DNA from 3 places in the Geodermatophilus sp. URMC 61 genome. Region 2 is predicted to be linked to each of the others. Evidence: riboswitches for the same ligand, from Rfam matches in the RefSeq annotation. Region 2 holds a riboswitch; each other region holds the start of a gene.
What was found. Region 2 has a riboswitch for S-adenosylmethionine ahead of ACU610_RS18670 (PLP-dependent transferase). Riboswitches for the same ligand answer to the same signal wherever they lie in the genome.

Region 1 (9,760 bases), 970 kb from region 2:
TCGGTGGCCGACGACGCGCGCGACCTGGCCGGCCGCGGCTACGTCGTCCTGACCTACTCGGCCCGCGGCTTCGGGGAGAGCACCGGACGGATCGGGCTGAACGACCCGCGGTCCGAGGTGGCCGACCTCTCCGCGCTGCTCGACCGGCTCGCGGCGCGCGACGACGTCCTGCTCGACACCGAGGGCGACCCGCGGGTCGGCGTCGCCGGGGCCTCCTACGGCGGGGCACTGGCCCTGCTCGGCGCCGGCTACGACGACCGCATCGACGCGATCGCCCCGCAGATCACCTGGAACTCGCTGACCGCCGCGTTCTTCCCCTCGCAGGTGGGTGAGCCGGCCGCCGACACCGTCGCGGCCACTCCGCAGGGGCAGGACGGCGGGGTCTACAAGCGGCTGTGGTCGGGGCTGTTCTTCGGCGTCGGGTCGGCCCCCACGGGCGGGCTGCTCGGCGCACTCGGCGGTGGGGACGGCGACGGCGACGGAGCCGCCGCAGCCGGTGGCCTGCCCGCGGACCTCCCCGCCGACCTCGGATCGATCGACCCGGCGGCGGTGGACCCGCAGGCGGTCGAGCAGCTGCTGACCTGCGGTCGCTTCACCGCCGAGGTGTGCGCGGCGTACCAGTCCGCGGCGTCCACCGGCACGCTCACCCCCGAGATCGCCGCCGTGCTCGACCGCAGCAGCCCGGCCACGGTGCTCGACCGCATCGACGCGCCGACCCTGCTGGTGCAGGGCACCCAGGACTCGCTGTTCGGCCTGGGCCAGGCCGACGCCAACGCGCGCGGCATCGCCGCCGACGGCACCCCGGTGAAGGTGGTCTGGTACGCCGGCGGCCACGATGCGCAGGCCTCCGAGCGCACCACCGAGGAGCTGCGCGAGCAGGTCGCGGGCTGGTTCGACTGGCACCTGCGCGGCCGAGGCGAGGACCCCGGCACCGGCTTCGAGTTCCCCGCCCCGACCGGCGTGGCCGCGACGGTCGGGACCGTGCAGGGCGGCAACCGCACCGTGACCGCACCGGTGTACCCGGGCCTGGCCGGCAGCGAGCCCGCGCAGCGCGAGCCGATCGCCGTCGACGGTCCGCTGCAGCCGGTGGTCACGCCCGCGGGTGGGACGCCGGCCGCGATCACCGTCGTCCCGGGGCTGGGCTCGCTGGCCTCGGCGCTGGCGGGCCAGTCGTTCGAGATCCCCGGCCAGTCCGCCGCCTTCGAGAGCGAGCCGCTGGACGAGGCGGTGGAGGTCGTCGGCGCCTCGACGATCGACCTCGACGTCGCCTCGCCGGGTGGCTCGGCGACCCTGTTCGCCAAGCTCTACGACGTCGCCCCCGACGGGACGGCGACGCTGCCGGCGGGCCTGGTCGCGCCCCTGTCGCTCACCGGCCTGTCCGCCGACCCGACCGCGCCGACGCGGGTGGGCGTCACGCTGCCGGGGATCGTGCACCGCTTCGAGGCCGGGCACACGATGCGCGTGGTGGTCTCCTCGACCGACCAGGCGTTCGCGCTGCCGGCCGAGGCCGCCGTCTACTCCGTCGCGCTGGCCGAGGGCGGGGACGCCGCCGCCCTCGCCGTCCCGGAGGTCGACGGGCGCACCGACGCCGCCGGCGGCACCTCCCGCTGGTGGGTCCTGCTCGGCGTCGTCACGGCGCTGGGCCTGCTCGGCTGGCTGGCCGCGCTGCTGTGGGGACGACGGCGCCGCCGGCGGGTCTCGGTGGTCGAGCCCGACGGTGAGGAGGTGCCGCTGCGCTTCACCCGCGTCACCAAGGCCTACAAGGACGGCTTCGTCGCCGTCCGCGACCTCTCGTTCGAGGTGCGTCGCGGCCAGGTCCTCGGCCTGCTCGGCCCCAACGGCGCGGGCAAGACGACCTCGCTGCGCATGCTCATGGGACTGATCCGGCCGACCGACGGGCGGATCACCGTCTTCGGCCACGAGATCCGCCCGGGTGCGCCGGTGCTGTCCCGGCTGGGGTCGTTCGTCGAGGGCACCGGTCTGCAGCCGCACCTGTCCGGCCGCGACAACCTGCGGCTGTACTGGGCCGCCACCGGCCGCCCCGCCGAGGACGCGCACATGGAGGAGGCCATCGAGGTCGCCGGCCTCGGTGCCGCGATCGACCGGCCGGTGCGCCGCTACAGCCAGGGCATGCGCCAGCGGGTCGCGATCGCCCAGGCGATGCTGGGCCTGCCCGACCTGCTGGTCCTCGACGAGCCGACCAACGGGCTGGACCCGCCCCAGATCCACGCCATGCGCGAGGTGCTGCGCTCCTACGCCGCGACCGGCCGCACGGTGATCGTCTCCAGTCACCTGCTCAGCGAGATCGAGCAGACCTGCAGCCACGTCGTCGTCATGGCCAAGGGCCAGAAGATCGCCCAGGGCACGGTCGAGGAGATCGTCGGCACCGGCGGGTCGGTGCTGGTCGGCCTGGCCGACGACGCCGACACCGACCGGGCGGCCGCCGTCCTCACCGGGCTGCCCGGGGTGACGGTGGAGCGCACCGACGAGGGGCTGGTCGCCGACCTCGACGGCACCGGTCGGGCGCAGGCGCTGCAGGCGCTGGTGGCGGCCGGCGTGGCGGTGGACGCGTTCACGCCGCGCCGCCGGCTCGAGGACGCGTTCCTGGCACTGGTGGGGGAGTCATGAGTTCCACGGCCCAGCACGTGCAGCCGACCGGGGCGGTCGCCGGCTACCGGCCCGAGCGCACGCTGCGCCTGTCGGTCGAGCTGCGCCGGCAGTTCAAGCGCCGGCGCACCCTCGGCGTCCTGGTGCTGATGGTGGCACTGCCGCTGATCCTCATCGCCGCCCTCCAGCTGGGCGGCACCGAGGAGGCCGAGGAGAACAGCCGGATCAACCTCGTCGACGTCGCCACCGCGAGCGGGCTGAACCTCACGCTGTTCGTGCTGTTCGCGACGACGAGCTTCTTCCTCGTCGTCGTCTACGCGCTGTTCTTCGGCGACACGGTGGCCAGTGAGGCCCAGTGGGGGTCGCTGCGCTACACGCTGGCCACCCCGGTGCCGCGGATGCGGCTGCTCCGGCAGAAGTGGCTGGCCGCGCTGGTGCTGTCGGTGGGCGCGCTGGTCACCCTGGTGCTCACCGCGCTGCTCGCCGGCGGCATCGCGTTCGGCTTCGGCGCCGTCCAGACACCGGTCGGCGTCACGCTGGGCCAGGGGGAGGGGCTGCTGCGGCTGGCCGGGATGGTCGGCTACCTCGCCGTCCACCTGCTGGTCGTCGGCACGCTGGCGTTCTGGTTCTCCACCGTGACCGACGCGCCGCTGGCCGCGGTCGGCGGGGCGGTGTTCACGATGTTCGTCTTCGCGATCCTCGACCAGGTCGAGCAGCTGGGTGCCATCCGCGACTTCTTCCCGACCGCGGAGGAGTTCGCCTGGACCGACCTGCTGCAGACCCCCGTCGACTCCGGCGACATGTTCCGCGGCGTCGTCCAGTCACTGGTCTACGCGGTGGTGTTCACGGCGCTCGGGTTCCGGCACTTCTCCCGCCGCGACGTCACCTCCTGAGGTGCTGGAGTGCCACGGCGGGCGGAGCACGGCCTGCTGCGGCAGCCGGGCCGCGGTCTCGTAGTAGGGCCCCACGTCGGGCGCGAAGCCGTCGGGACTGGTCAGGGTGTGCACCGTGACCCGGGGACGTGGCACGGCGACCCCCGCTACAGCGACGCGCGGACGGCCTGGGCCCAGCCCTCGCCCATGGGTGCGTCGGTCACCGTCACGTTGGGGACGGCGGCCAGCAGGTCCGCCATCCCGTCGACGGTGGCCCCGTTCGCGGTGATCCACAGCCGGTCGACCGCCGGCGCCATCTCCAGGTCGCTGACGCTGTCGCCGATGGCCACCGCGTCGGCCGGGGTCAGCCCGCGCCGCTCGAGGTCCCAGGCGATCGCCGCGCCCTTGGAGATGCCGCGCGGCATCAGGTGGTAGACCCGCGGCGGCAGGGCCTCGGGCACCAGCGTCATCCGCGACGTCGACAGGATGGCGCCGTTGTCCTTGAGCGTCAGCCAGCCCACACCACGCTCCGCCAGCTCGGCGTCCACGGCCAGCGGGTCGACCCGGCCCCGCAGCAGGGCGTCGGTGACGTGGGTGGCGTGCCAGGGCGCGTGCCACTCCAGCCGCCCGGCGTGGCGGGCCAGCAGGTCCTCGACGACGCCGAGCTCGGCCATCACCTCCATCGGCGTCCGGCCGGCGTACTCCTCGGGCAGCGCGCCCGTCAGCCGGTGCACGCCACGGCCGCCGTCCCAGCTGACCACCGCGCCCAACTCGGCGATGGCGCCGTCGGCGGCGAAGATCCGCGCGGCCTCCACCACCTGCTCGAACGTGCGCCCACTCACCAGCACCAGGGCCACGCCAGCGCGGTGCAGGTCGTGCAGCGCGCCGGCCGGGTCGTCGGTCAGGTCGCGGGCCGCGGTGTGCCAGAACGAGCCCCGCGGGCCGACCATCGTGCCGTCGAGGTCGGTGTAGACGACGCGCGTGCTCACCTGCCCATCCTGGCCCGGGCCGCGGCGAGGCCGGCCACGTGGGTAGAGTCGCGGGCGTTCCACTCATCCAGAGGGGCAGAGGGACACGGCCCGACGAAGCCCCGGCAACCGCCGTCCTGCGCGTCCGCGCGGCGGAAGGTGCCAATTCCGTCCCGCGCGGCTCGACGGCCCGACGCGGGGAAGATGAGGAGGTAGTCGTCGCATGACCCTGACCGCTCCCGGTTCTCGCCAGGCCGACTCCAGTGCGGGCGGCCCCGTCCCGCCGTCCCCGGCCCGCGGGCTGGTCTGCCGCAACTGCGGCGCCACCTTCGGCCTGATCGCCGAGCACGCCTGCGCCGAGTGCTTCGGTCCGCTGGAGGTCGACTACGACCCCGACCTGCTCAAGGCGGTCACCCGCGAGCAGATCGAGGCCGGACCGCAGAACATCTGGCGCTACGCCGCGCTGCTGCCGGTGGGCCAGGACCCGGCCGACCGCGTCACCCTCGACCCGGGCATGACCCCGCTCGTGCGCGCCGACCGGCTGGCCGCCGAGCTGGGCCTCACGGGCGGGCTGTGGGTCAAGGACGACTCGGCCAACCCCACGCACTCCTTCAAGGACCGCGTGGTGAGCCTGGCCGCCACCGCCGCCAAGAGGCTGGGCTACGGCAAGATCGCCGCCGCCTCGACCGGCAACCTGGCCAACTCGGTGGCCGCGCACGCCGCCCGCGTCGGCCTGCCCTCCTTCGTCTTCATCCCGTCGGACCTCGAGCCGGGCAAGGTCGTGCAGTCGGCGGTCTACGGGCAGACGCTGGTCGCCGTCGACGGCTCCTACGACGACGTCAACCGGCTGACCAGCGAGCTCGCCGAGACCGACGAGTTCGAGGACACCGCCTTCGTCAACCAGAACGTGCGGCCCTACTACGCCGAGGGCTCCAAGACGATGGGCTACGAGATCGCCGAGCAGCTCGGGTGGCGGATCCCGGCGCAGGTCGTCATCCCGATGGCGTCGGGCTCGCTGCTCACCAAGGTGGACAAGGCGTTCCGCGAGCTGACCGCGGCTGGCATCGTCGAGGCCACCGAGTGGACGATCTTCGGCGCCCAGTCCGCCGGCTGCGACCCGATCGCCACCGCCTTCGACAACGGCTGGGACGTCGTCAAGCCGGTCAGGCCGACCGGCATCGCCAAGTCGCTGAACATCGGCAACCCGGCCGACGGCCCCTACGCCCTCGACGCGATCCGGCGCACCGGCGGTGCCGTCGGCCGGGTGCACGACGCCCAGATCGTGCAGGGCATCCGCGACCTGGCCCGCACCACCGGCGTCTTCGCCGAGACGGCGGGCGGCGTCACCACCGCGGTGCTGCGCCAGCTCGTCGAGGACGGCCGGCTGGACCCGGCCAAGGAGACCGTCATCCTCAACACCGGCGAGGGGCTGAAGACCCTCGACCCGCTGGAGCCGGTCGTCGGGCCGACCCACCGGGTGTCGCCGTCCCTGTCCTCGGTCCGGGCTGCGGGGCTCATCGGCTGACCCGTGGGGTGCGGCGCGATCCCGGGTTCCGGGGGCGTCGTCCTCCGATCCGGTGTGCCGCGCGCGTGAGTCTGGTCTCACCTGGCGTTTTGTGCTGTACGTTCTCCCGCGGTTCGGTTCCACGTTCGTGTTTCGACGGGCGGAAGAGCTCGACCCGGCCTCCCTGGTCGGTGGGGGGTCGTCCGCAGGCACGAAACGTGGGAGCGCACGTGGCACAGGGCACCGTGAAGTGGTTCAACGCTGAGAAGGGCTTCGGCTTCATCGCCGTCGACGGCGGCCAGGACGTCTTCGTCCACTACTCGGCCATCCAGATGGACGGCTACAAGAGCCTCGACGAGGGCCAGCGGGTCACCTTCGAGGTCGTCCAGGGCGAGAAGGGTCCGCAGGCCGACGCCGTCCGCGTCGCCTGAGCTCGCGAAGGCGAGCATCCGGCACAGCGCCGAGAACCACCCAGCACGCTCATCGAGGCCCGGGTCCCCGACAGGGGAGCCGGGCCTCGGTGCTGTGTCGTCCTGTCGTCCTCCGGACGACGACCGCGGTCCGGTGCCGTCCCCCTGGCGCGCGGAGCCCACCGTCGCCCCGCACCGGGAGGCCTTCGGCCCCCGCGCCGCGAGCCGACACCGCACCGCGGGCCAGGGGGTGGTCCCACGCTCGTGACCGCGGGAGGCTGCCCCCGCGAGCGCCGGACGGCGCCAGGGGACGAGGGGGTGGCCATGTCACGCGTCGCGATCGTCACGGGCGGTGCATCCGGGATCGGACGGGCCCTGGGGACGGCGCTGGTGCGGCGCGGCGACCTCGTCGTCCTCGCCGACGTCGATGGGGACGCGGCGGCCCAGGTCGCGGATCAGCTGCGCGCCGCGGGGCCGGGTACGGCCACGGCTGCCGCCGTCGACGTACGCGACGCCGACGCGGTCGCCGCCCTCGTCACCGGCACCGCGGAGCGGCACGGCCGGCTCGACCTGCTGTTCAACAACGCCGGGATCGGGATCGGCGGGCCGGCGGAGGAGCTTGCCCTGGCGCACTGGGACCGGACCCTCGACGTCAACCTCCGCGGCGTGGTGCACGGGGTGCACGCCGCCTACCCCCTGATGGTGCGCCAGGGGCACGGCCACATCGTCAACACCGCGTCGCTGGCCGGTCTCCTGCCTTCACCCGGGTCCGCTCCGTACGCGACGACGAAGTGGGCGGTGGTCGGGCTGTCGTTGAGCCTGCGGGCCGAGGGTGCGCCACGGGGGGTCCGGGTGAGCGTGGTCTGCCCCGGCGGGGTGGACACGCCGATCCTGGACAAGGGGATGCCCGCCGACCTGCCGCGGGTGCCGAGCCTCGAGGGGGTCGACACCCGGGCCCTCATCACCCGGTTCAGCGGTGGGCGGCTCTACAGCGCCGATGCCCTGGCCGACGACGTCCTCCGCGGGATGGACCGCAACCGAGCGGTCATCGTGGCGCCGCGTCAGGCGCGGGTGATGTGGCGGCTGATGCGCCTGTCCCCGTCGCTGGTGCTCCGGGTGTGGGCCGCCATGGCGGCCCGCGGTCCCGGGGGCTCCGGGACCGTGCGGGCGCCGGCACCCGCGCCGACCGCCGAGGTCTCCCGGGAGCCCGCCTCCCGCTGAGACCCCGGGAACAGCAGTCCGATCGACCGGCGTTCTTGCACTCGGCAGGGTCGAGTGCCAGACTCCTGATTGGCACTCGACAGTGCCGAGTGCCAATCAGGTCGGAACGGTGAGGCACTGGTGCGCGGGACGACGGAGTGCCCGCGCCGCCGGTGTCGTCCGTCGCGGGCGCCGGTCCCGGCCGTGTAGCGATCCATGCATGGAGGACATCACCACATGGCCAAGATGATCGCCTTCGAGGAAGAGGCGCGCCGCGGCCTCGAGCGGGGCATGAACACCCTCGCCGACGCCGTCAAGGTGACCCTCGGCCCGAAGGGCCGCAACGTCGTCCTCGAGAAGAAGTGGGGTGCCCCCACCATCACCAACGATGGTGTGAGCATCGCCAAGGAGATCGAGCTCGAGGACCCGTGGGAGAAGATCGGCGCCGAGCTCGTCAAGGAGGTCGCGAAGAAGACCGACGACGTCGCGGGTGACGGCACCACCACCGCCACCGTGCTCGCCCAGGCGCTCGTCCGCGAGGGTCTGCGCAACGTCGCCGCCGGCGCCAACCCGATGGCCCTGAAGAAGGGCATCGAGAAGGCCGTCGAGTCGGTCACCGAGTACCTCCTCTCGACCGCCAAGGACGTCGAGACCAAGGAGCAGATCGCCGCCACCGCGTCGATCTCCGCCGCCGACACCGCCATCGGTGAGCTCATCGCCGAGGCGATGGACAAGGTCGGCAAGGAAGGCGTCATCACCGTCGAGGAGAGCAACACCTTCGGCCTCGAGCTCGAGCTCACCGAGGGCATGCGCTTCGACAAGGGCTACATCTCGCCCTACTTCGTCACCGACGCCGAGCGCATGGAGGCCGTCCTCGACGACCCGTACGTGCTCGTCGTCAACTCCAAGATCAGCTCGGTCAAGGACCTGCTCCCGCTGCTGGAGAAGGTCATGCAGTCGGGCAAGCCGCTGGCCATCATCGCCGAGGACGTCGAGGGCGAGGCCCTGGCGACCCTGGTGGTCAACAAGATCCGCGGCACCTTCAAGTCGGTCGCCGTCAAGGCCCCCGGCTTCGGTGACCGCCGCAAGGCCATGCTCGCCGACATCGCCATCCTCACCGGTGGCCAGGTCATCAGCGAGGAGGTCGGCCTCAAGCTCGACACCGCCGACGTCTCCCTGCTGGGCCGCGCCCGCAAGGTCGTCGTCACCAAGGACGAGACGACGATCGTCGAGGGCGCCGGTGACAGCGACCAGATCGCCGGCCGGGTGAACCAGATCCGCGCCGAGATCGAGAAGTCGGACTCCGACTACGACCGCGAGAAGCTGCAGGAGCGCCTGGCCAAGCTGGCCGGTGGCGTCGCCGTCATCAAGGCCGGCGCCGCGACCGAGGTCGAGCTCAAGGAGCGCAAGCACCGCATCGAGGACGCCGTCCGCAACGCGAAGGCCGCCGTCGAGGAGGGCATCGTCGCCGGTGGTGGCGTCGCCCTGGCGCAGGCTACCGCCGTCGCGTTCGACAAGCTCGAGCTCGAGGGTGACGAGGCCACCGGTGCCAACATCGTGCGCGTCGCGCTCGAGGCGCCGCTGAAGCAGATCGCCGTCAACGCCGGCCTCGAGGGTGGCGTCGTCGCGGAGAAGGTCCGCAACTCCGACACCGGCTGGGGCCTCAACGCCGCCTCCGGCGAGTACGTGGACCTGGTCGCCAGCGGGATCATCGACCCCGCCAAGGTGACCCGCTCGGCGCTGCAGAACGCCGCGTCCATCGCGGGCCTGTTCCTCACCACCGAGGCCGTCGTCGCCGACAAGCCGGAGAAGGCCCCCGCGGCCGCCGGCGCCGGTGCCGGCGACATGGGCGGCATGGACTTCTGAGAAAGGACCCCGCTGCAGTCCGTCACCGTTCGCAAGCTCACGGCGGGGCCCTGCAGCGGGGCCGTTCCAGTCCGTCACCTGCAGGGGCGGTCCCGCACTCGCGGGGCCGCCCCTGTCGGCGTTCTGCGGCCGATCCCGCCGGGTGGGGCCTCAGGGCTCCGGGGCGAAGCAGCAGAACTCGTTGCCCTCGGGGTCGGCGAGCACGTCCCAGCCGATCTCGGCGTCGCGGGCGCGGATCAGCGTCGCGCCGGCCGCCAGCAGGGCCGTGGTGTCCCCGACGACGTCCAGGTGCACCCGGTTCTTGACGGTCTTGGGCTCGGGCACGGGGTTGAC
Region 2 (9,760 bases):
GGCGTCGACGCCGCCACCACGATCGGTCCGGCCGGCGCCGGGCAGTGCTTCGCCGACCTCCACGACGCCACGGGGTGGATCGGCCGCTCGGCGCAGGCCCTGTTCGTCGCGCCACGCTGACCCGGCGTTGGCGCCGCTGAGCTCGGTTGGGGAGGCTGGAGCGCGATGGCACCGCTGGACCCCCTGCTGACCTGGCTCGCCGGGCGCGGGCTGGAGATCGCCCTCATCGTCCTGGGGTCGGTCCTGCTGGCCCGGTTCGTCACCTGGGTCGGCGCGAAGATCACCGACCGGATCGACGCCCGCGCGACCGGCGGCGACGCCCTGGTGCGCTCCGAGGCCGCCAAGCACCGGCACTCGCTGACCCAGGTGATCACCTGGACGCTCGTCGTGCTCGTCTACGCGATCGCCGTCTTCGCCGTCCTGGACCGGGCGGGCATCCCGATCGGCGGGCTGGTCGCACCGGCGACCGTGCTGGGCGTCGGGCTGGGCTTCGGCGCGCAGCGGATCGTCGGTGACGTGCTGGCGGGCTTCTTCATCATCACCGAGCGGCAGTACGGCTTCGGCGACGTCGTCTCCATCACGGTGGTCGGGGGCGCTGATCCGGCCGAGGGCACGATCGAGGACGTCACGCTGCGAGTGACCCGGCTGCGCTCCCCCAACGGCGAGGTCATCACCCTGCCCAACGGGCAGATCGTGAAGGTGGTCAACCTCTCCCGCGACTGGGCGCGTGCCGTCGTCGACGTCCCGGTGCCGACGACGCTGGACGTGAGCCGGGTCAACGACATCCTCAAGGAGGTCGGCGCGGAGGCCTTCCGGGACCAGCGGCTGCGCCCGCTGCTGCTCGACCCGCCCAGCGTGATGGGCGTGGAGACGCTCGACCTCGATCAGGTCAACGTCCGGATGGTGGCCCGCACGCTGCCCGGCAAGCAGTTCGAGGTCGGCCGCGACCTGCGGGCCCGGATCGTCCTCGCCTTCCACCGCGCGGGCCTCAACGTGCCGGCGCCCACGGCGACCTCGCCGTCCGGTGACCTCTCGCCGTCCTCGGACGGTGCCCGGTGACCACCCCGGAGACCAACGGCCCCGGCGAGCCGACCCGCGAGCTGTCGGTGAGCACCGCGCCGCCGCCCGCGCCGCGCCGCTGGTGGTCGGCGGTGCCGCACCACCTCGGCCGTGCCCGCACCTCGACCGTCGTCCTGGCGCTGCTGTTCGTCGGGCTCTACACGCTCTACCTCTACGTCCGCCCGCCCGACGTCCCGACGGCGCCGGCGACCGGCGGGACGACGGTGCAGACGCCGGCGCGCACCGCCCCGGCGGAGCCGACGGAGCCGACCGAGACGACGGAGCCGACGACGACGGCGCCCGCCCCTCCCACGACGCCGTCGCCGACCTCCGCCGTCCCGACCTCCGCACCCGGCGAGGAGACCCCCGCGGAGACGACGGCCCCGGCGCCGACCACCGCCGAGGAGGAGACGCCGACGCAGGCGCCGGCCCCTGCCGAGCCGACGACGAGCGCCGCGCCCGGGACCTGAGGTCTCAGAAGCGGGTGACCACCGCGATGCCGGGGTCCCGGCCGACCGCGGCCAGGGCGGCACCGGCCTCGTCGAGGGGGAGCCGACGGGTGACCAGCGCCTGGGGTCGGAGCCGGCCGGCGGCGATGAGGCCGAGCAGCTCGGGATAGGTGTGCGCGGCCATGCCGTGGCTGCCCAGCACCTGCAGCTCGCGGGCGACGACGAGGTCCATGGGCACCGCGGGCCGGCCCTGCGCCGGCGGCAGCAGCCCGACCTGCACGTGCCGGCCCCGCGGGCGCAGCGACCGGACCGAGTTCTCGCACGTCACTGCCGCGCCGAGGGCGTCCAGGGAGACGTGCGCGCCCCCACCGGTGAGCTCGGCGACGACGGCCGGGACGTCGCGGCCGCCGTCCACCGTGTGCTCGGCGCCGATGGCGGCGGCGAGCTGCAGTGCCGCCGGGGAGACGTCGACGGCGACCACCCGGGCGCCCGCGGCGACGGCCACCTGCACGGCCGAGAGCCCCACCCCGCCGCAGCCGTGCACGGCGACCCACTCGCCCGGCCGGACCCGCGCGACCTGCGCCACCGCCCGGAAGGCGGTGGCGAACCGACACCCCAGGCCGGCGGCGGTGGTGGCGTCCAGCTCGTCGGGCAGCGCGACCAGGTTGACGTCGGCGGCGTCGAGCGCGACGTACTCGGCCATCGAGCCCCAGTGCGTGAACCCGGGCTGGGTCTGCCGGCTGCAGACCTGGTGCTCGCCGGCGGCGCACTGGGCGCAGCGGCCGCACGCGTTGACGAACGGGACGGTGACGCGGTCGCCGACCCGCCAGCGCCGGACGTCCGCCCCGACGGCGGCGACGGTGCCGGCCAGCTCGTGGCCGGGCACGTGGGGGAGGACGACGTCCGGGTCGTGGCCCTGCCAGGCGTGCCAGTCGCTGCGGCAGACGCCGCTGGCCCCCACTCGGACGACGACGCCGCCGGGCGCCGGGTCGGGGACGGGGACGTCCTGCACGGTCAGCGGGCCGCCGAAGGAGTCGAACACGAGAGCACGCACCTGGTGAGCCTCTCCCAGGCCGCTCCTACGCTGCAGGCGTGTCCACCCTCACCGTCCCCACCCGGTTCTGCGGCCCGCCAGGCACGGCCAACGGCGGGTGGCTGGCGGGGACGCTGGCCACGCTCGTCGACGCACCCACGGTGAGCGTCCGGCTGCGCCGGCCGGTGCCGCTGGAGCGACCGCTGAGGGTGCGGACCGACGGGGCGGCCGAGCTGTACGACGACGCCGAGCTGCTGGCCCGGGCCGAGCCGTCGTCGTTGGACCTCGAGATCCCTCAGCCCCCGTCGGTCGCGCAGGCGGCGGCCGCCGTCGAGGCGCTCCCGCCGTGGGCGGACCACCCGTTCCCGCGATGCTGGGGGTGCGGACCCGAGCGGCCGGTCGGCGACGGCCTGCGCACCCGGGTCGGCCCGCTGCCCGGTCGGCCCGAGCTGTGGGCGGGGGTGTGGCGGCCGACCGCCGACCTGCCTGCGGTCTCCGGGGCGGCGGCGCCGGAGACGGTGTGGGCCGCGCTGGACTGCCCCTCGTCCATGCCGCTGTGGACCGAGCCGCCCGGTCCGCTGCTGCTCGGCACGATCACCGCGCAGCAGCAGCGGCCGGTGCCCGTGGGCGCGGACTCCGTGCTGCTGGCCTGGGTGCTGGAGCGGGAGGGCCGGCGGTCGACCACGGCTTCCGCGCTCGTCAGCCCGGACGGCGAGGTCGCCGCCCGGGCGCGGGCCGTCTGGTTCGCGGTACCGGCGTCCACCAGCTGAGACGCCTGTTCCACGGCCGACGGCGGCCTGCCTAGGATCACGCCGGCTCACGGGAGGCAGTGACGAACACCTGGCTGGCTGCCCGGCAACCTGCACTCCGTCCGAGGTGCTCCCAGGGGAAGAGCCGGCCGGACGGCGCCCGCCGCCCGGCAAGGACGGAGCTCTCGCGCGCCGCGGGTCCTCCGCGAGCGAGAGGAAGCGGCGGATGAGCGACCCCCGGAGCTGGAGCTTCGAGACCCGCCAGATCCACGCCGGCACCAGCCCCGATCCCACGACCGGTGCCCGCGCCCTGCCGATCTACGCGACGACGGCCTATCAGTTCCGGGACACCCGGCACGCCGCCGACCTGTTCGCGCTGGCCGAGCTCGGCAACATCTACACGCGGATCATGAACCCGACGCAGGACGCGCTGGAGCAGCGCGTGGCGTCGCTGGAGGGCGGCGTGGCGGCCCTCGCCGTCGCCAGCGGACAGGCGGCCGAGACCCTGGCCATCCTCAACGTCGCCCAGGCCGGCGACCACGTCGTCGCGTCCGCCTCGCCGCGGTGCAGGACGACGGCCGCTACGCCGTCGCCTCCCACCTCGACCACCACGCCGACGAGCTGGCCCGCCGGTTCGACGCCGGCAGCTACGTGGTGCTCACCGAGGCCATGAACTCCTGGGACGTCGGCCGCGGCCGCGGTGGGGTCGACGCGGCGCTGGCCCGGATCACCGCACGGACCGTCGTCGCCGGCGTCGACACCCGACCGGCTGTACCCGCTCGCGCTCCAGCAGCAGGTGGCCGACGCCCTCGGCGTCCCGCTGCGGGTGATCGCCTCCCCGCACGGGCACGACGGCTTCCTCATCGAGGTCGACGCCGTCGGCGCGCTGGTGCGGGAGCTGGTGGGGACGTGACCACCCGGCAGTGCGCCACCGATCGCCCCGTCGCCCGGCGCTGCCTCCCGTGACGGTCCGGAGCGGGCGGCCGTGGTGGCTCGTCGCCGTCGCAGCCGCGATGGGCGTGGGAGCCCTGGCCACCGCCGTGGTCGCCGTCGTCGACGGCCCGGAGCGCACCGAGCCCCTCGCGTTCGGCGTCACCACGCCCGGAGGCGCGAGGGCCGCCGCGGAGCTGGACGCGGTCGAGGCCGCCGTGGGGGAGCGTCCGTCGCTGGTCCTGACCTACGCCGACTTCACCACCCCACCCCCTGTCGCCGACCTCGACGCCGTCGCGGCCCGGGGCGCCGTCCCGGTGGTGACCTGGGAGCCCTGGGACTGGGACGCCCCGGACAGCGGGGCGTTCGGCCTGGCCGCCATCGCGGCCGGGGACCACGACCCGTACCTCCGGCAGTGGGCCGACGCGCTGCGGACCTGGGGCCGGCCGGTGCAGGTGCGCTTCGCGCACGAGCAGAACGGCGACTGGTACCCGTGGGCGGTGGGCGTGTCGGGTACCACGGCCGCCGACCACGTCGCGGCGTTCCGGCACGTCACGGAGGTGTTCGATGCCCAGGGAGCGGGCAACGTGCAGTTCGTGTGGAACCCGAACGTACGGTTTCCCGGGTCGTCGCCGATGGCCGAGACGTGGCCCGGCACCCGGTACGTCGACCGCGTCGCCCTCGACGGCTACAACTGGGGCACCGGCTCCCCCGGCTCCGGCTGGCAGGAGCCCGACGAGCTCTTCGGCGACAGCCTCGAGGAGCTGCGCGAGCTGGCCCCGGGGATCCCGATCAGCATCACCGAGGTCGCCTCCGCCGAGGAGGGCGGGGACAAGGCCGCCTGGGTCACCGATCTGGTCGCCTACCTGGACGCGCAGGCCGACGTCGCGGCGTTCGTCTGGTTCGACCACGACAAGGAGGCCGACTGGCGGATCACCAGCAGCCCGGCCAGCGCCGCGGCGATGCGGGCAGCCCTGGCCGGACGCCGGCTGGTGGCCCGGTGACCGCCGCGCAGGCACCGGCGGACGTCCGGGTGCCCGCGCCGACCGACCCGGTGGAGGCCCGGCGCCTGCAGGCACTGGAGCAGCTGCACCTGCTGGGCACCGGCCAGGAGGAACGCTTCGACCGCATCACCCGGCTGGCACAGCGGGTGTTCGACGTCCCGATCGCGACCATCACGCTGGTGGACGAGGACTCCCTGTGGTTCAAGTCCGCCCAGGGGATGCCCGTGGACCGGGCGGAGCGTCAGGCGTCCTTCTGCGACCGGACGATCGCCCTCGGGACGACCCACGTCGTGCCCGACGCCCTGGCCGACGTCCGCTACGCCACCACCCCTGCCGTGACCGGCCCCCCACGTATCCGCTTCTACGCCGGCCAGCCCCTCGCGGGGCCGGGGGGCCTCACCGTCGGCACGCTGTGCCTGTTCGACGTCCGCCCCCGCTCGCTCGACGCCGGGGACGTCGCGCTGCTGGAGGAGCTGGGCCGGTGGACCGAGCAGGAGCTCGCCCACTCCGTCGAGATGGACCGCGCCCGGGAGGTGCAGCAGGCACTGCTCCCGCAGCGACCTCCCGAGCTGCCCGGTTACCGGGTCGCCGGGTCCTGCCAACCGGCCTTCGCCGTCGGCGGTGACCTGTTCGACCACGACCTCGTCGGCGGCGACCTGGTCCTGTCCGTCGCCGACGTGATGGGCAAGGGCGCCGGGGCCGCCATCCTCATGGCCACCGTCCGCGCGGTCCTGCGGACCACGGTGCGGGACTCCGGAGCCCGGGACGGGCGCCGGCCGGAGGGCGACGTCCTCACCGCCACCAACCGGATCCTCCTGCCCGACCTCCAGCGCACCGGTTCCTTCGTGACCGCCTTCCACGCGCGACTGGACGCCGCGACGGGGCGGGTGCGGTACGGGGACGCCGGTCACGGGCTGTCCCTGGTCCGGCGGGGGACGGGCGGCGTCGAGCGGCTGGCCGGGGAGGACCTCCCGCTGGGCATCGACGTCGACCAGAGCTGGACCGAGCACGAGGTGGTGCTCGAGCCGGGGGACACCCTCTTCTCCTTCAGCGACGGCCTCTTCGACGTGCTCGGGGGCACGCACGAGGCCCTGGCCGAGGTCACCCGGCTGCTCGAGGCCCACCCGGAGCCCGACGACCTGCTCCGCGCCGTCCGCGCGCTGGCCTCGGCCGCCGCTCCCCTGGACGACGTCACGGCGGTCGCCGTCCGACGGGTGCCGCGAACGTGAGCCGCCACCGCCGCACGGCCTGGACCGGGCCGGGCGCCTCCTCCGCCCGTGAGCTGCCCGACCGCGAGACCGCGGCGGCGCTCTCCCCCCGGGTGCCGCTGACCCCGGGCCTGGTGGGGTTGCGGCTGCTCATCCTGCTCACCGCGGCGCTCGGCGTGAACTACGTGGTGTGGCGGTGGCTCGAGTCGATCAACTGGTCGGCCTGGTGGATCGCCGTCCCGCTGGTCCTCGCCGAGACGTACAGCCTCGTCGACTCGCTGCTGTTCGGCCTGACGATGTGGCGGCTGCGCCGGCGCCGGCGGCCCCCACCACCGCCGGACGGCGCGACGGTCGACGTCTTCATCACCACCTACAACGAGCCCGTCGACCTCGTCATGGCCACGGCGGAGGCGGCGCAGCAGATCCGGTACCCGCACCGCACCTGGATCCTCGACGACGGTGCACGCCCCGAGCTCCGGGAGCGCGCCGAGGCCGCCGGCATCGGCGTGATCACCAGGTCCGTGGAGTGGGCGGGGCGCCAGCGGCACGCCAAGGCCGGGAACCTCAACAACGCCCTCATGACCACCGACGGGGAGTTCGTCCTCATCCTGGACGCCGACCAGGTCCCCGACCCGGCGATCCTCGACCGCACCCTGGGGTACTTCCGCGACCCGCAGATGGCCCTGGTGCAGACCCCGCAGGTGTTCGTCAACGTGCCCGACGACGACCCGTTCGGCAGCCAGGCGCCGCTGTTCTACGGCCCCATCCAGCAGGGCAAGGACGGCTGGAACGCCGCGTTCTTCTGCGGGTCGAACGCGGTGCTGCGCCGCGAGGCCCTCATGCAGCTGGGCGTCTCCCGGTACGTCACCGAGGTGGAGCTGGCGGTGACCCGGACGCTCCGGACCGCCGATCGGGTGCTCGCCCGGGCGCGCAGGGGCCTGGACCCGTCGCAGACCGAGGCGCGCGCCGCCCTCGACGCGGTCGCCGAGGCGGTGGCCCGGAGCCGTGCGGACCTGCGGGCCGGCGCCGCCCTGGCCGACGTGACCTACCGCTTCCAGCTGCAGGTCGACGCGGCGGCCCGCCGGCTGGTCGACGCCGACGTCACCGCGCTGGAGAGCGACCTCGCCGAGATCGCCGCCCTGTCCTCGGAGCTGGACGCCGAGGAGGCCGGCCCGGCCGAGCTCGACCGTGCGGCGCTCGCCCGGCTGGCGCACCGCGACTGGTCGCCGCTCGGCGCCGTGGAGACCGTGCGCGCCCTGGTCCGGGCGATCGACGTCGACCGGGACGACGAGGCGCAGCCGCTCATGCCGATGGCCACCATCTCGGTGACCGAGGACATGGCGACCTGCATGCGGCTGCACGCGCTCGGCTGGCGCACCGCGTACCACCACGAGACCCTCGCGCTCGGCCTGGCGCCGGAGGACCTCGGCACCATGCTCACCCAGCGGCTGCGCTGGGCCCAGGGCACGGTCCAGGTCATGCTCCGGGAGAACCCGCTGGTGCAGCGCGGGCTGACCCTGGCGCAGCGGCTCATGTACTGGGCCACCATGTGGAGCTACCTGTCCGGCTTCGCCGCGGTCGTGTACTTCGCCGCGCCGATCGTCTTCCTGACCACCGGGATCCTGCCGGTGCAGGCGCTGTCGGCGGACTTCTTCCTCCGGCTGGTGCCGTTCCTCGCGGTCAACCAGCTGCTCTTCTACCTCATCGGGCGGGGGAAGCGGAGCTGGCGCGGGCAGCAGTACTCGCTCGCACTGTTCCCCGTGTGGATCCGCTCGGTGACCTCCGCGGTGGCCAACGTCGTCTTCGGCCGCAGCCTGGCCTTCGCCGTCACGCCGAAGGAGCGGCAGGCGGTGGCCCGGCGTCCGTGGCGTCTCGTGCGGCCCCAGCTCGTGGTCATGGCGCTGCTCGTGGTCGCCGCGGTGGTCGGGACCGTCCGGATGGGAACCGGGCAGGCGTCGGCGCTGGGCACGGCCGTGAACCTGGTGTGGGTCGCCTTCGACCTCGCCGTCCTCAGTGTGATCATCAAGGCCGTCCGCCACCGCGGACCCGAGGAGCAGCCGGCGGAGGTCCCCGCATGACCGAGTTCCAGACCGAGACGACCGACACCGGCATCGGCGTGGTCCGGCCGGTGGGGCGGCTGAACATGGTCGCCGCCCCGCGGCTGCGGTCGCTGGTCGCCGAGCTGGTGGCAGGGGGGACGGCGCGGATCGTCGTCGACCTCTCGGAGACCGAGTCGATGGACTCCTCGGGGCTGGGAGCACTCATCGCGGGGCTGAAGACCGCTCGCCAGGCCGGCGGCGACCTGCGCATCGCCGGGGCGGGACCGCAGGTGGAGGCCGTGCTGGACCTGACCAACCTCCGGCGGGTGCTGCGTCCCCGCCCGGACGTCGCCAGCGCCTTCGCCGGCGACTGACGTGCGCGGCGGCGCGGAGCACCTGCTCCAGGCCACGGCCGGCCCCGAGCTCCTGGGGCCGGTGCACGACCTCCTGGCCCGCCTGTGGGCCGACGAACCCGGCGTGGGCGAGCAGGACCGGATCCGCTTCGAGACCGCGGTGGCCGAGGTGGCGGCCAACATCGCCGAGCACGGCGCCGCTGCCGGCGCCGAGCGTGTGTCCCTGCGGCTGTCCAGCAGCCCCGACCGGATCCGGGCGGTCTTCGAGGACGACGGTGCACCGGTCGAAACGGGGACGGAGCGGCCGCCCGCCGACGACGCCGAACGGGGCCGGGGGCTGCTGCTCGCCCGCGCCGCGGTGGACCGGTTCAGCTACGAGCGGGACGGGGCCACCAACCGCTGGGTCCTCGTCCTCGGCGACCTCTGACCGGCGCCAGATCTGCACAGTCGCGGCCGTCGGGCGCCCGATGACCGCCAGTGTGCAGATCTCGTGCGGGGCTCACTCCATCGCGTCGCCGGCGGTCTGCCCGGCCGGGGGGAGCTTCTGCCGCACGATCGGGCGCACCTTGCGGGCGCTGTCGAGCCGGTCGGTGTAGCTGGCGGCGTTGCCGCGGATGTGCTGCAGGTCGTCGTCCGTGGCCTGCCGGATGACCTTCGCGGGGACGCCGGCGACGAGCGAGCCCGGCGGCACCTGCGTGCCCTGGGTGACCACCGCGCCGGCGGCCACGATCGAGCCGGACCCGATGTGCGCGCCGTTCATGACGACGCTGCCCATGCCGACCAGGACGTCGTCGTCGATGCGGGCGCCGTGCAGGACCACGCGGTGGCCGACGGTCACGCCGCGGCCGACGACGAGCGGGAAGCCGGGATCGGAGTGCAGGGTGCAGACGTCCTGGATGTTGGAGCCCTCGCCGATCTCGATCACCTCGGCGTCGG
Region 3 (9,760 bases), 2.1 Mb from region 2:
CACATCGGCCTCCTCAGCGGTGACGACCGCGTCGTACACGGCCCTCGACACCAGGCCGAGATACAGCTGCGCCACGGGCGGCGGCTTCTCGCCCTCGACGCCGACGGTGCGCCAGGTGAGGGCGTTCCAGCTGAGCACCACCCCGGGATCACCTCGCGGGGACGCCGGCTCGTCGCCGGCCGCCGCGGTCGGTGTCGCGACGAGGACGAGCAGCACGGCGGCCACGATCGCCTGACGCTGCACGGTGCGGGTCCGGGTCCGGGTCATGGCGTGCCTCCTGTCCGCCCGTGGTCCACCTGCTCGAGACCGGCGGTCGTGGGAGCCGAACCGGACGGTATTCCGGTGGGTGCGCCGCGGACAGGGCCCCTCGCCCCCGCCCGCGAGGTCCTCGGCGAGGGCCGGTCAGGAGACGATCGGGTCGACGTCCCGGGTGCAGAACATGCAGACCGCGGCGTCCACCGGGATGAAGCTCTTGCAGTGGTCGCACTCCCGGTTGCCCTGCGCGCCGGCGGTCTCCCGGCCGGTGGCACGCCGGATGGCCTGGACGATGAGCATGATCGTGAGGGCCAGAAGCAGGAACGAGACCAGCGCCGTCAGGAACGACCCGTAGCGGATCTCCGCGCCGTTCACCGTCAGCACGAGGGCGTCGAAGTTCGGCTCCCCGAAGATCGCCGCGACGAGCGGCAGGATGACGTCTCCCACCAGCGACTCGACCACCGTCGCGAACGCCGCCCCGATCGCCAGGCCGACGGCCAGGTCGATGAGGCTGCCGGAGAAGGCGAAGTTGCGGAAATTGGTGAGCAGGGTGCGCACGGGTCCTCCTGCGCCTGCGGGGCCGACGGCCGCAGACTAGAGCCGGCCGACGACGCGTGCAGACCCACGCGAGCCGGCACGCACCGCGGCCAGGGTCCGGCGCACGCCCCTCGGGCTTGTCGGGGACCGTGGTGGGCGGCTGACCCCGGTGCCTCCCGGTCAGCGCGCGCCCCGCCACGCGGTCGCGACCGCCCGCACGGCTCGGTCGACGTCCGCCTCCGTCGTGGACCAGTTCGACACCGAGACCCGCATGAGCCGCATCCCGTGCCAGGTGGTGGCGCCCATCCAGCACTCACCCGAGCGCTGCACCGCGGCCACCACCGCGTCGGTCGTCGCGTCGTCGTCCCCGAACCGGAGGAGGACCTGGTTGAGGACGACGTCGTTGACCACCGCCACGCCCTCGACGGCGGACGCCTCGGCGGCGAACCGGCGGGCCAGCGCGCAGCAGCGCTCCACGAGCCCGGCGACGCCGGAGCGCCCGAGCTCACGGAGGGCGGCCCACGTCGCGAAGCCGCGCGCCCGGCGGGAGGACTCCGGGACGTGGTCCCCGGGCGCGCGCAGGTCCCCCTGCCCCTGCCCGGTCAGGTACGCAGCCGTGTACGCCATCGCCGCCCGGTGCGCCTCCGGGTCGGCGCAGAACGCGTAGCCGCTGTCGTAGGGGACGTTCAGCCACTTGTGGCCGTCCGTGGCCCACGAGTCCGCGGCCGCGACGCCCTCGACCAGGTGCCGGGTGGTCGGGGACGCCGCCGCCCACAGCCCGAACGCGCCGTCCACGTGGACCCAGGCCCCGTACCGGTGGGCGAGGGGGACGGCGGCGGCGAGGTCGTCGCAGGCACCCGTGTTCACGTTGCCCGCCTGCAGGCAGACGACGACCCGTCCCGGCGGACCGCCCTCCAGCGCGCCGGCGAGCGCGGCGACGTCGATCCGGCCCTGCTCGTCGGTGGCGACGGGCTGCAGGGCGCCCGCGCCCAGCCCCAGCAGGCGCAGCGACCGGTCGATCGTCGCGTGCCGCTCCCCTGTCGCCAGCACCCGGACCGCCGGCGCACCCGCGAGCCCGTTCTGCTCGACGTCCCAGCCGGCGTCGGCGAGGACCCGGTGCCGGGCCGCGGCCAGACCCACGGTGTTGGCTCCCTGGGCGCCGGTGACGAACCCGGTGGACGCGGTCTGCGGCAACCCGAGCAGCTCCTTCAGCCACGCGCCGGCCACGTCCTCCACGACCGCTGCTGCCGGCGACGTCACCGCGTTGAACGCCGGCTGGTCCCACGCCACGGCGAGCATGTCGGCCGCGGTGGCCGAGTCGAGGGCCCCGCCGACCACGAAGCCGAAGTACCGCGGTCCCGTCGTGGCCACCAGGCCTGGCTCGACAGCCGCCGCGAGCTCCGCCAGGACGACGGCCGGGTCGGCGCCCTCGTCGCGCAGCGAACCGAGTCCGGCGCGGACCGCGGCGACCGGCTCACCGCGGGGGAAGACCGCGACCTCCCGGACCCGGGCCCGGTGGTCGGCAGCCCGCGCCGCGACGTCGCCCAGCAGGGTGCGCAGATCCGCCATGGCCGGATCGTCACAGGCGGCGCCCCGGCTCGGCTCGCCGTCGCCGCCGGGGCCGTCGGCGTCGGGGGACGCGCCCGGGGAGGTGACCGTGCGCCCCACCGCGGTCACGACCGGGTCGGTCGGCCCCGTCGCGGCTCGCCGGCTCGGCAGGCCCTGTGCTCCGTCATCCCCCGGGGTGACCTCCGGCCGCAGGGTGTCCCACCGTGACAGCACGACGGCCGGACCGACCGGCCGGCACGTCCGCGCGCCGGTCGCTCCCCTGGCCCTCCGACCGGCGCGCTGCCAGGCTCGTCCGGTGACCGGGACACAGGCGCGGTCGCAGGCGCACGCGGTCCTCGCGTCGGCCGACCACCGCGGGTTCACCTCGCTGCGGCACAGCGGTCCGCCGCGCGCGGAGCGGTACGAGCTCGGCCGACGGTTGCGCCGGCGCGCCCCACGCTCCGCGCTCGGGGACTGGACGCCCCCGCCCGACCGGCCGGACGTCGTCGACCAGGTGATCCGCTCGCACGAGGGGCGGCTGGACTGGCTGGTCCCCGTGCGCGTCGGGCGGATGATCGCCTCCCCCTACGCCTTCCTCCGGGGAGCGGCCAACGTGCACGCCGCGGACTCGGCCGCGCTGCCCGCCACCGGGATCACGCCGGTCGTGTGCGGCGACGCGCACCTCGGCAACTTCGGGTTCTACGCCTCCCCCGAGCGCGACCTCGTGTTCGACCTCAACGACTTCGACGAAGCGCACCCCGGCGCGTGGGAGTGGGACCTGCGCCGGCTCACCGCCAGCGTCTGGGTGGCGGGCCGGGAGAACGGGACGTCGGAGGCCGCGTGTGGCGACGCGGTGGCCCGGTGCGTCGAGGAGTACCGCCTGCACATCACCGCACTGGCCGAGCAGCCGCTCCTCGCGCGCTCGTACGAGCACCTCGACGTGGACCGGATGCTGCGGACGGCGCCCGGCGCGGACCTGCGCACGGAGATCGAGACGTCGGCCCGCCGGGCCCGCAAGCGGACCAGTGACCGGGCACTGCCCCGGATCACCGAGGAGCGCGACGGCGCGCGCAGGATCGTGACCGAGCCGCCGCTGATCACCCGCCCGCAGCCGGCCGAGGCCGAGCAGCTGGCCGAGGCGCTGGACGCCTACCTGACGACGCTGCCGCCGCACTGGGCCCGGGTGGTGGGCGGCTACCGCCTGGTTGACATCGCCCACAAGGTGGTCGGCGTGGGATCGGTCGGGCTCCGCGCGTGGGTGGCCCTGTGCGAGGGGAGCAGCGCCGACGACGTGCTGTTCCTCCAGCTCAAGCAGGCCCGCCGCTCGGTGGTCGCGCCGTTCGTGCACGGCGAGTCGGCGTGGCACGCCCACCAGGGCCAGCGCGTCGTGGAGTACCAGCAGGCGGTGCAGACCGTCAGCGACCCGCTCCTGGGCTGGACGAGCGTCGGCGACGTCCAGTACTACGTCCGCCAGTTCCGGGACATGAAGGGCGCGATCGCCGTCGCCGGCGTCGACACCACCGCTCTCGTGGCGTACGCGGGCATCTGCGGCTACCTCCTGGCCAAGGGGCACGCCCGCACCAGCGGAGCGTCGATGATCGCGGGCTACCTCGGGGGCGGCAGCAAGGTGCGCCGTGCGCTGTGCCGGTTCGCCCGCGCGTACGCCGACCAGACCGAGCGCGACCACGCCGACCTGGTGCGCGCCGTCCAGCGGGCGCCCTGCCGGCCGAGACCGGCATCTGAGCGGACGGGACCCGTGTCCCGCGCCCGGGGCCGGCCGGGCCTGGCCGGCCGCTGCGGCGAGGGTCAGAAGGCGGGGATGACCGCGCCCTCGTAGGTGTCCTCGATGAACTGACGCACCTGGTCGGAGTGCAGCAGCCCCTCGAGCTGCTGGATCCGCTGGTCGTCCTCGGTCCCGGTCCGCACCACCAGCAGGTTGGCGTTGGGGTTGCCCTCGGCCGACTCCAGGGCCAGGGCGTCCTCGGCCGGGACGAGGTCGGCCTCGATGGCGTAGTTGCCGTTGATCACCGCGATGTCGACGTCGGCCAGCGACCGGGGCACCTGCGCGGCCTCGACCTCGGAGATCTTCAGGTCCTTGGGGTTGTCCTGGACGTCCAGCGACGTGGGCGCCGCGTCGCCGGTGTCGGCCAGGGTGATCAGCCCGTTGGCCTCCAGCAGCCGCAGCGCCCGGGCGGCGTTGGTGGGGTCGTTGGGGATCGCCACGGTCGCGCCGTCGGGGAGGGCGGCGAGGTCGGTCAGCGACTGCGAGTAGATGCCCAGGGGCTCGATGTGCACCGGCGCCAGCGGGGTGAAGTCGTAGCCGGCGCTGGCCTCCTGCTCCTCCAGGTACGGGACGGTCTGGAAGTAGTTGGCGTCCAGGGACCCGTCGTCGAGGGCGACATTGGGCTGCACGTAGTCGGTGAACTCGACGATGTCGAGGTCCAGACCGGCGTCCGCGGCGAGGTTCTCGTCGACGAAGCGCAGGATCTCGGCGTGCGGCACCGGGGACGCGCCCACCCGCAGCGGCTCGTCGGCCGCGGACAGCTCGGCCTCGCCGCCGCCGCAGGCGGCCAGGAGGGCGGTCGCCGCGGACGCGGCCAGGAGCGAGGCGAGACGGGATCGCATGGCGGGGGTTCTCCTTCGGGGTGGTGCGGGGGGACGGTGGCCGGCCGGCCACCGCGGGGTCAGACGTGCGCCAGCCGGCGCGCCCAGTGGTCGCCGGCCCACTGCAGGGCCTGCACGATGACGAGCAGCAGGACCACGGTCAGCAGGGTGATGTCGGTGCGGAACTGCTGGTAGCCGAAGCGGATGGCGAAGTCGCCAAGCCCGCCGCCGCCGACGGCGCCGGCCATCGCCGAGTAGCTGATGAGCGCGACGACGGTGACCGTGATCCCGGCGATGAGCGAGGGCCGCGCCTCGGGCAGCAGCACGGTGCGGACGACGTCCCGGCGGCGCGCGCCCATGGACATCGCCGCCTCGACCTTCCCGGGGGCGACCTCCCGGAGACTGGTCTCCACCAGGCGGGCCAGGAAGGGGACGGCGCCGATCGTCAGCGGCACGATGGCCGCCGTCGAGCCGATCGTCGTCCCGACGATGCCGCGGGTCACCGGCGCGACCAGGAACAGCAGGATGATGAACGGCAGCGACCGGCCGAGGTTGACCACCAGTCCCAGGAACCGGTTGAGCAGCGGCCGCGGGGTCAGCGCGCCGGGGGCGGTGACGGTCAGCAGGATCCCGAGCGGGACGCCGAGCAGCACGGTGAGCAGCGCGGAGACCCCGACCATGTACAGCGTCTCACCGGTCGCCTCGACCAGCTGCGGCCAGACGCGGGTCCAGTCGCTCATCGGCCCGCTCCCGTCGCCGCCACCGCGTTGGTGTCCCGGGGTACCGCCTCGACGAGGACGCCGTCGTCGCGCAGACCGCGCAGCGCCCGGTCCAGCCGGCTCAGGTCGCCGGTGGCCCGCAGCAGCAGCCGGCCGTAGCGGCCCCCGGCGACGGTCTCCACCGAACCGCCGGCGACCTCCACCGCGAGCCCCAGCTGCCCGACCAGGGTCTGCAGGACGACGGCCTCGGGCGTGCGGTCGGTGACGGTCACCCGGAGGAGGACCCCGTCGTGGCCGGCGCCGGCGTCGGCGAGCGGCGCGGGCAGCAGGGCGTCGCTCAGCGGCGAGTGCTCGCGGGTCAGGACCTCCGAGAGGCGCCCGCTGTCCACGACGCGCCCCCGCTCGAGGAGGACGGCGCTGTCGCACACGGCCTTGACGACGGCCATCTCGTGGGTGATGAGCAGCACGGTCAGGCCGAGCTCCGACCGCACCCTGCGCAGCAGCTCCAGCACGCCGGTGGTGCTGGCCTGGTCCAGGGCGGAGGTGGCTTCGTCGCAGAGCAGGACCCTGGGGCGGCCGGCCAGGGCGCGGGCTATCGCCACCCGCTGCTTCTGCCCGCCCGAGAGCTGCCCGGGGTGCGCGTCGGCCCGCTCCCCCAGCCCGACCAGTTCCAGCAGCTCGGTGGCCCGTCGGCGGCGCTCGGCCCGGCCGACCCCGGCCAGCTCGAGCGGGTGCTCGACGTTGCCGGCCGCGGTCCGCGAGTCCAGGAGCTCGAAGTGCTGGAACACCATCCCGATGGACCGGCGCGCCTGCCGCACCTGGTCGTCCGGCAACTCGGTGAGCACCCGGCCGTCAACGGTGACCGACCCCGACGTGGGCCGCTCCAGCAGGTTCACCAGGCGCACCAGTGTGCTCTTGCCCGACCCGCTCGGGCCGACCACGCCGGCGAACTCACCGGCCTCCACGCGCAGGCTGACGCCGTCGACGGCGACGACCTCGCCGGACCGGCCCCGGGCGGGGAAGACCTTGCGGACGTCGTGCAGATCGATCACGGGTGAGCAGTCCTCGGGTGAGCAGGGGGGAACGGGGCGCGTGGCGCCGGCGGGCGGGCCCACCCGGCTGTGCCCCACGGACGGCGTCGGCAAGCGGCGGATCGACGGCAGCCGGGCTGCGCCGGAGGGCCGGGCAGCTACCGCGACGAGGGTCGAGCGGTCAGCGACACAGGGCCGCGGCGGTGCGGCACAGGTCGACGTGGCGGCGGGCCCACGTGGGCGCAGGGCCGGTCATCGTGTCCTCCATCGGTCCTGGCAGTAGCACCCTCGTCCGCCGGGCGGGGGGTTGCTGCGGCGTCGTCGAGCCAGGTCTCTCGGCCGCTCCGGATGGCGTTGCCCGCAACTGTACTGAGCCGACCGGCCCGCCGGCCCTGCGACTTGCCCCACAGGCGGCGCCCACCCGGGCGTCCCGGGCGCGGTCGCGGGGGTCTTCGCCCCCGGCCGGCACCGGACGCAGATGCACAGCGCAGCCCTCAGGCGTGGCGGACCGGGCGGGTGTCGCCCCGACCACCGCGGTCCGCTGCGCATCGGTGATTGTCGTGCCGCCTGACGCGGTGGACCGTGTTGACCGACACCCGTCCATCGCACGGACCGGAGGTGCGCGGTGCACCTGACCCCTCGCGAGCAGGAGCGCCTGCTGCTCTTCACGGCCGCGGAGCTCGCCCGACGGCGCCTCGCCCGGGGCGCCCGGCTCGGCGCGACCGAGGCGATCGCCCTCGTCTGCGACGAGGTCCTGGAGATGGCCTGGGACGGGGTGCCCCTCGAGGAGGTCGTCTCCCGTGCCCGCGGCGTGGTGGCGGCCGACCAGGTGCTGCCCGGGGTGGCGAACACCGTGCCGAGCCTGCAGGTGGAGGCACTCTTCCCCCACGGCTCGTCCCTGGTCCACGTGCCCGAGCCGTTCGGCCCCGCCGACCCGACCGGGCCGGGCGCCGTCCTCGCGCAGGACGGCGACGTCGACCTCGCCCCCGGACGGCTCCGGCGCACCGTCGAGGTGACCAACCGCGGCGACCGCCCGGTATGGATCTCCTCGCACTTCCCGCTCGAGGAGGTCAACCCCGCCGTGGAGCTCGACCGCGAGGCGGTCCGCGGTTTCCGCCTGGACCTGCCGGCCGGCATCAGCCGGGAGTTCCCGCCCGGGACCACCTCCGTCGTCCCCGTGGTGGCCCGGGGAGGTCAGCGGTGAGCCGCATCTCCCGCGCCCGCTACGCCAGCCTGTACGGACCCACGACCGGTGACCTGCTGCGCCTCGGCGACACCGACCTGTGGGTGCGCGTCGAGGCGGACGACACCGAGCCCGGCGACGAGATGCTCGGCGGCTGCGGGAAGACCGCCCGCGACGGGCTGCTCGTGACCGACCGTGCCCCTCGGGACAGCGCCCTGGACATGGTGGTGCTGGGCGTCGTGCTCATCGACCCCCTCCTCGGGGTGCGCAAGACCAGCATCGGCATCAAGGACGCCCGCGTCGTCGGGATCGGCCGGGCCGGCAACCCCGAGGCCACCGACGGGATCGACCTGGTGGTGGACTCGCACACGGCGATGATCCCCGGCGAGGGCCTCGTCGCCACGCCGGGCGTCGTCGACTCGCACGTCCACCTGTCCAGCCCGGAGGTCGCGCCCGCGGCGCTGGCCGCCGGGGTGACCTCCCTGGTGGGCATGGGCATCGGCGGGGTGTGGGACGTGGGCGCGAACCCCGCGCCGAACCTGCACACGCTCATCGAGGGCTGGCGGGACACCCCCCTCAACGTGGCCTTCCTCGCCCGGGGCTCGACCTCCTCCACCGAGCTGCTCGAGCGGGCCGTGCTGGCCGGATCCGGGGGCTTCAAGATCCACGAGGACTGGGGGGCGACCCCGCGCATCGTGGACACCTGCCTCGGCGTGGCCGACGACGTGGACCTGCCCGTGGCGCTGCACACGGACACGCTCAACGAGTCCGGGGCCCTGGCCGACACGCTGTCGGCCACCCGCGGCCGCACCGTGCACGCCTACCACGTCGAGGGTGGTGGCGGGCACGCCGACCTGCTGCAGGTCGTGACCGAGCCGCACGTCCTGACCTCGTCGACCACGCCGACGCTGCCGCTGACCGGCGCGACCGTCGACGAGCTGCTGCCCATGACCCTGACGGTCCACCGCGGTCACCGCGGGGTCGACAGCGACGTCTCGATCGCCACCAGCCGCGTGCGCGAGCACGGCATCGCCGCCGAGAACGCCCTGCACGACCTGGGCGCCATCAGCATCGTGAACTCCGACTCGATGGGCATGGGCCGGATCGCGGAGACCGCCCGGCGCACCTGGCAGCTGGCCCACGTCCAGGCGCACCTGGCCGGTCAGGCCGGGCCGGACCACGTCAACAACGAGCGCGTGCTGCGCTACCTGGCGAAGATCACCGTCAACCCGGCCGTCGCGCACGGCATGGCCCACGAGGTGGGGTCCCTCGCCCCCGGACGGCTGGCGGACGTCGTGCTGTGGCACCCGGCCACCTTCGGCACCGCACCGGAGCTGGTCCTCAAGTCCGGCTTCGTCGCGTGGGGGACGTCGGGGTCGGGCTCGGGGTCCACGCGGCTGACCCAGCCGCGCGTGGTGCGCCCGTACTTCGGTGGCCTGGGGGCCGCCCCCCGCCGGCTGTCGCGGGTGTTCGTCTCCGAGCAGTGCCTCGCCGACCCCCGCGCGCGCGGTGCGCTCCCCGACGGTGTCCGCTACGCCGCCATCCGGGCGAGCCGCGGACTGACGAGTGCGGACATGGTGGCCAACGCCGCGCTGCCCGCGGTGACCGTGCCGACCGAGCCGGGCCCCGTGCTCGTGGACGGGCGCCCCGTCCCCGTCCACCGCGCCTCCGACCTGCCGTTGACCCGCCTGCACCACCTGGCCTGAGGGGGCCGACCGTGCTCGACCTGCTGCTGCGCGACGTGCGCGTGATCACCGTCGACGACGCGCGCCCCACGGCGTCCGTGGTCGGCGTCCTCGGCGGCCGCGTCGTGGGCCTCGACGAGGAGGTCCGGGACCTGCCCGCCCGCACGGTCGTCGACGGGGACGGCGCCGTGGTGGTCC

Region 1: it holds a riboswitch for S-adenosylmethionine, as region 2 does, so the genes downstream of both, thrC (threonine synthase) here and ACU610_RS18670 (PLP-dependent transferase) in region 2, are expected to answer to the same signal.
Region 3: it holds a riboswitch for S-adenosylmethionine, as region 2 does, so the genes downstream of both, ACU610_RS08520 (putative leader peptide) here and ACU610_RS18670 (PLP-dependent transferase) in region 2, are expected to answer to the same signal.

Annotation. Positions count from the first base shown of each region.
Region 1 covers NZ_JBRFHZ010000002.1:4,954,233-4,963,992, forward strand. Annotated here, with positions in the region: gene ACU610_RS23190 (alpha/beta fold hydrolase) at 1-2,628, shown strand, start outside; gene ACU610_RS23195 (ABC transporter permease) at 2,625-3,500, shown strand; gene ACU610_RS23200 (HAD family hydrolase) at 3,647-4,468, opposite strand; SAM riboswitch class I at 4,529-4,658, shown strand; gene thrC (threonine synthase) at 4,671-5,972, shown strand; gene ACU610_RS23210 (cold-shock protein) at 6,182-6,382, shown strand; gene ACU610_RS23215 (SDR family NAD(P)-dependent oxidoreductase) at 6,686-7,582, shown strand; gene groL (chaperonin GroEL) at 7,799-9,427, shown strand; gene ACU610_RS23225 (VOC family protein) at 9,578-9,760, opposite strand, start outside.
Region 2 covers NZ_JBRFHZ010000002.1:3,981,574-3,991,333, forward strand. Annotated here, with positions in the region: gene ACU610_RS18645 (hypothetical protein) at 1-120, shown strand, start outside; gene ACU610_RS18650 (mechanosensitive ion channel family protein) at 166-1,059, shown strand; gene ACU610_RS18655 (hypothetical protein) at 1,056-1,529, shown strand; gene ACU610_RS18660 (zinc-dependent alcohol dehydrogenase family protein) at 1,534-2,562, opposite strand; gene ACU610_RS18665 (hypothetical protein) at 2,601-3,311, shown strand; SAM riboswitch class IV at 3,357-3,473, shown strand; gene ACU610_RS18670 (PLP-dependent transferase) at 3,517-3,963, shown strand; gene ACU610_RS18675 (glycoside hydrolase family 26 protein) at 4,253-5,224, shown strand; gene ACU610_RS18680 (PP2C family protein-serine/threonine phosphatase) at 5,221-6,453, shown strand; gene ACU610_RS18685 (glycosyltransferase family 2 protein) at 6,450-8,510, shown strand; gene ACU610_RS18690 (STAS domain-containing protein) at 8,507-8,845, shown strand; gene ACU610_RS18695 (ATP-binding protein) at 8,847-9,251, shown strand; gene ACU610_RS18700 (gamma carbonic anhydrase family protein) at 9,324-9,760, opposite strand, start outside.
Region 3 covers NZ_JBRFHZ010000002.1:1,839,590-1,849,349, forward strand. Annotated here, with positions in the region: gene ACU610_RS08485 (vanadium-dependent haloperoxidase) at 1-267, opposite strand, end outside; gene mscL (large conductance mechanosensitive channel protein MscL) at 403-813, opposite strand; gene ACU610_RS08495 (pyridoxal phosphate-dependent decarboxylase family protein) at 973-2,361, opposite strand; gene ACU610_RS08500 (DUF2252 domain-containing protein) at 2,657-4,177, shown strand; gene ACU610_RS08505 (MetQ/NlpA family ABC transporter substrate-binding protein) at 4,147-4,965, opposite strand; gene ACU610_RS08510 (methionine ABC transporter permease) at 5,025-5,684, opposite strand; gene ACU610_RS08515 (methionine ABC transporter ATP-binding protein) at 5,681-6,715, opposite strand; gene ACU610_RS08520 (putative leader peptide) at 6,876-6,962, opposite strand; SAM riboswitch class I at 6,956-7,049, opposite strand; gene ureA (urease subunit gamma) at 7,320-7,898, shown strand; gene ACU610_RS08530 (urease subunit alpha) at 7,895-9,583, shown strand; gene ACU610_RS08535 (amidohydrolase) at 9,595-9,760, shown strand, end outside.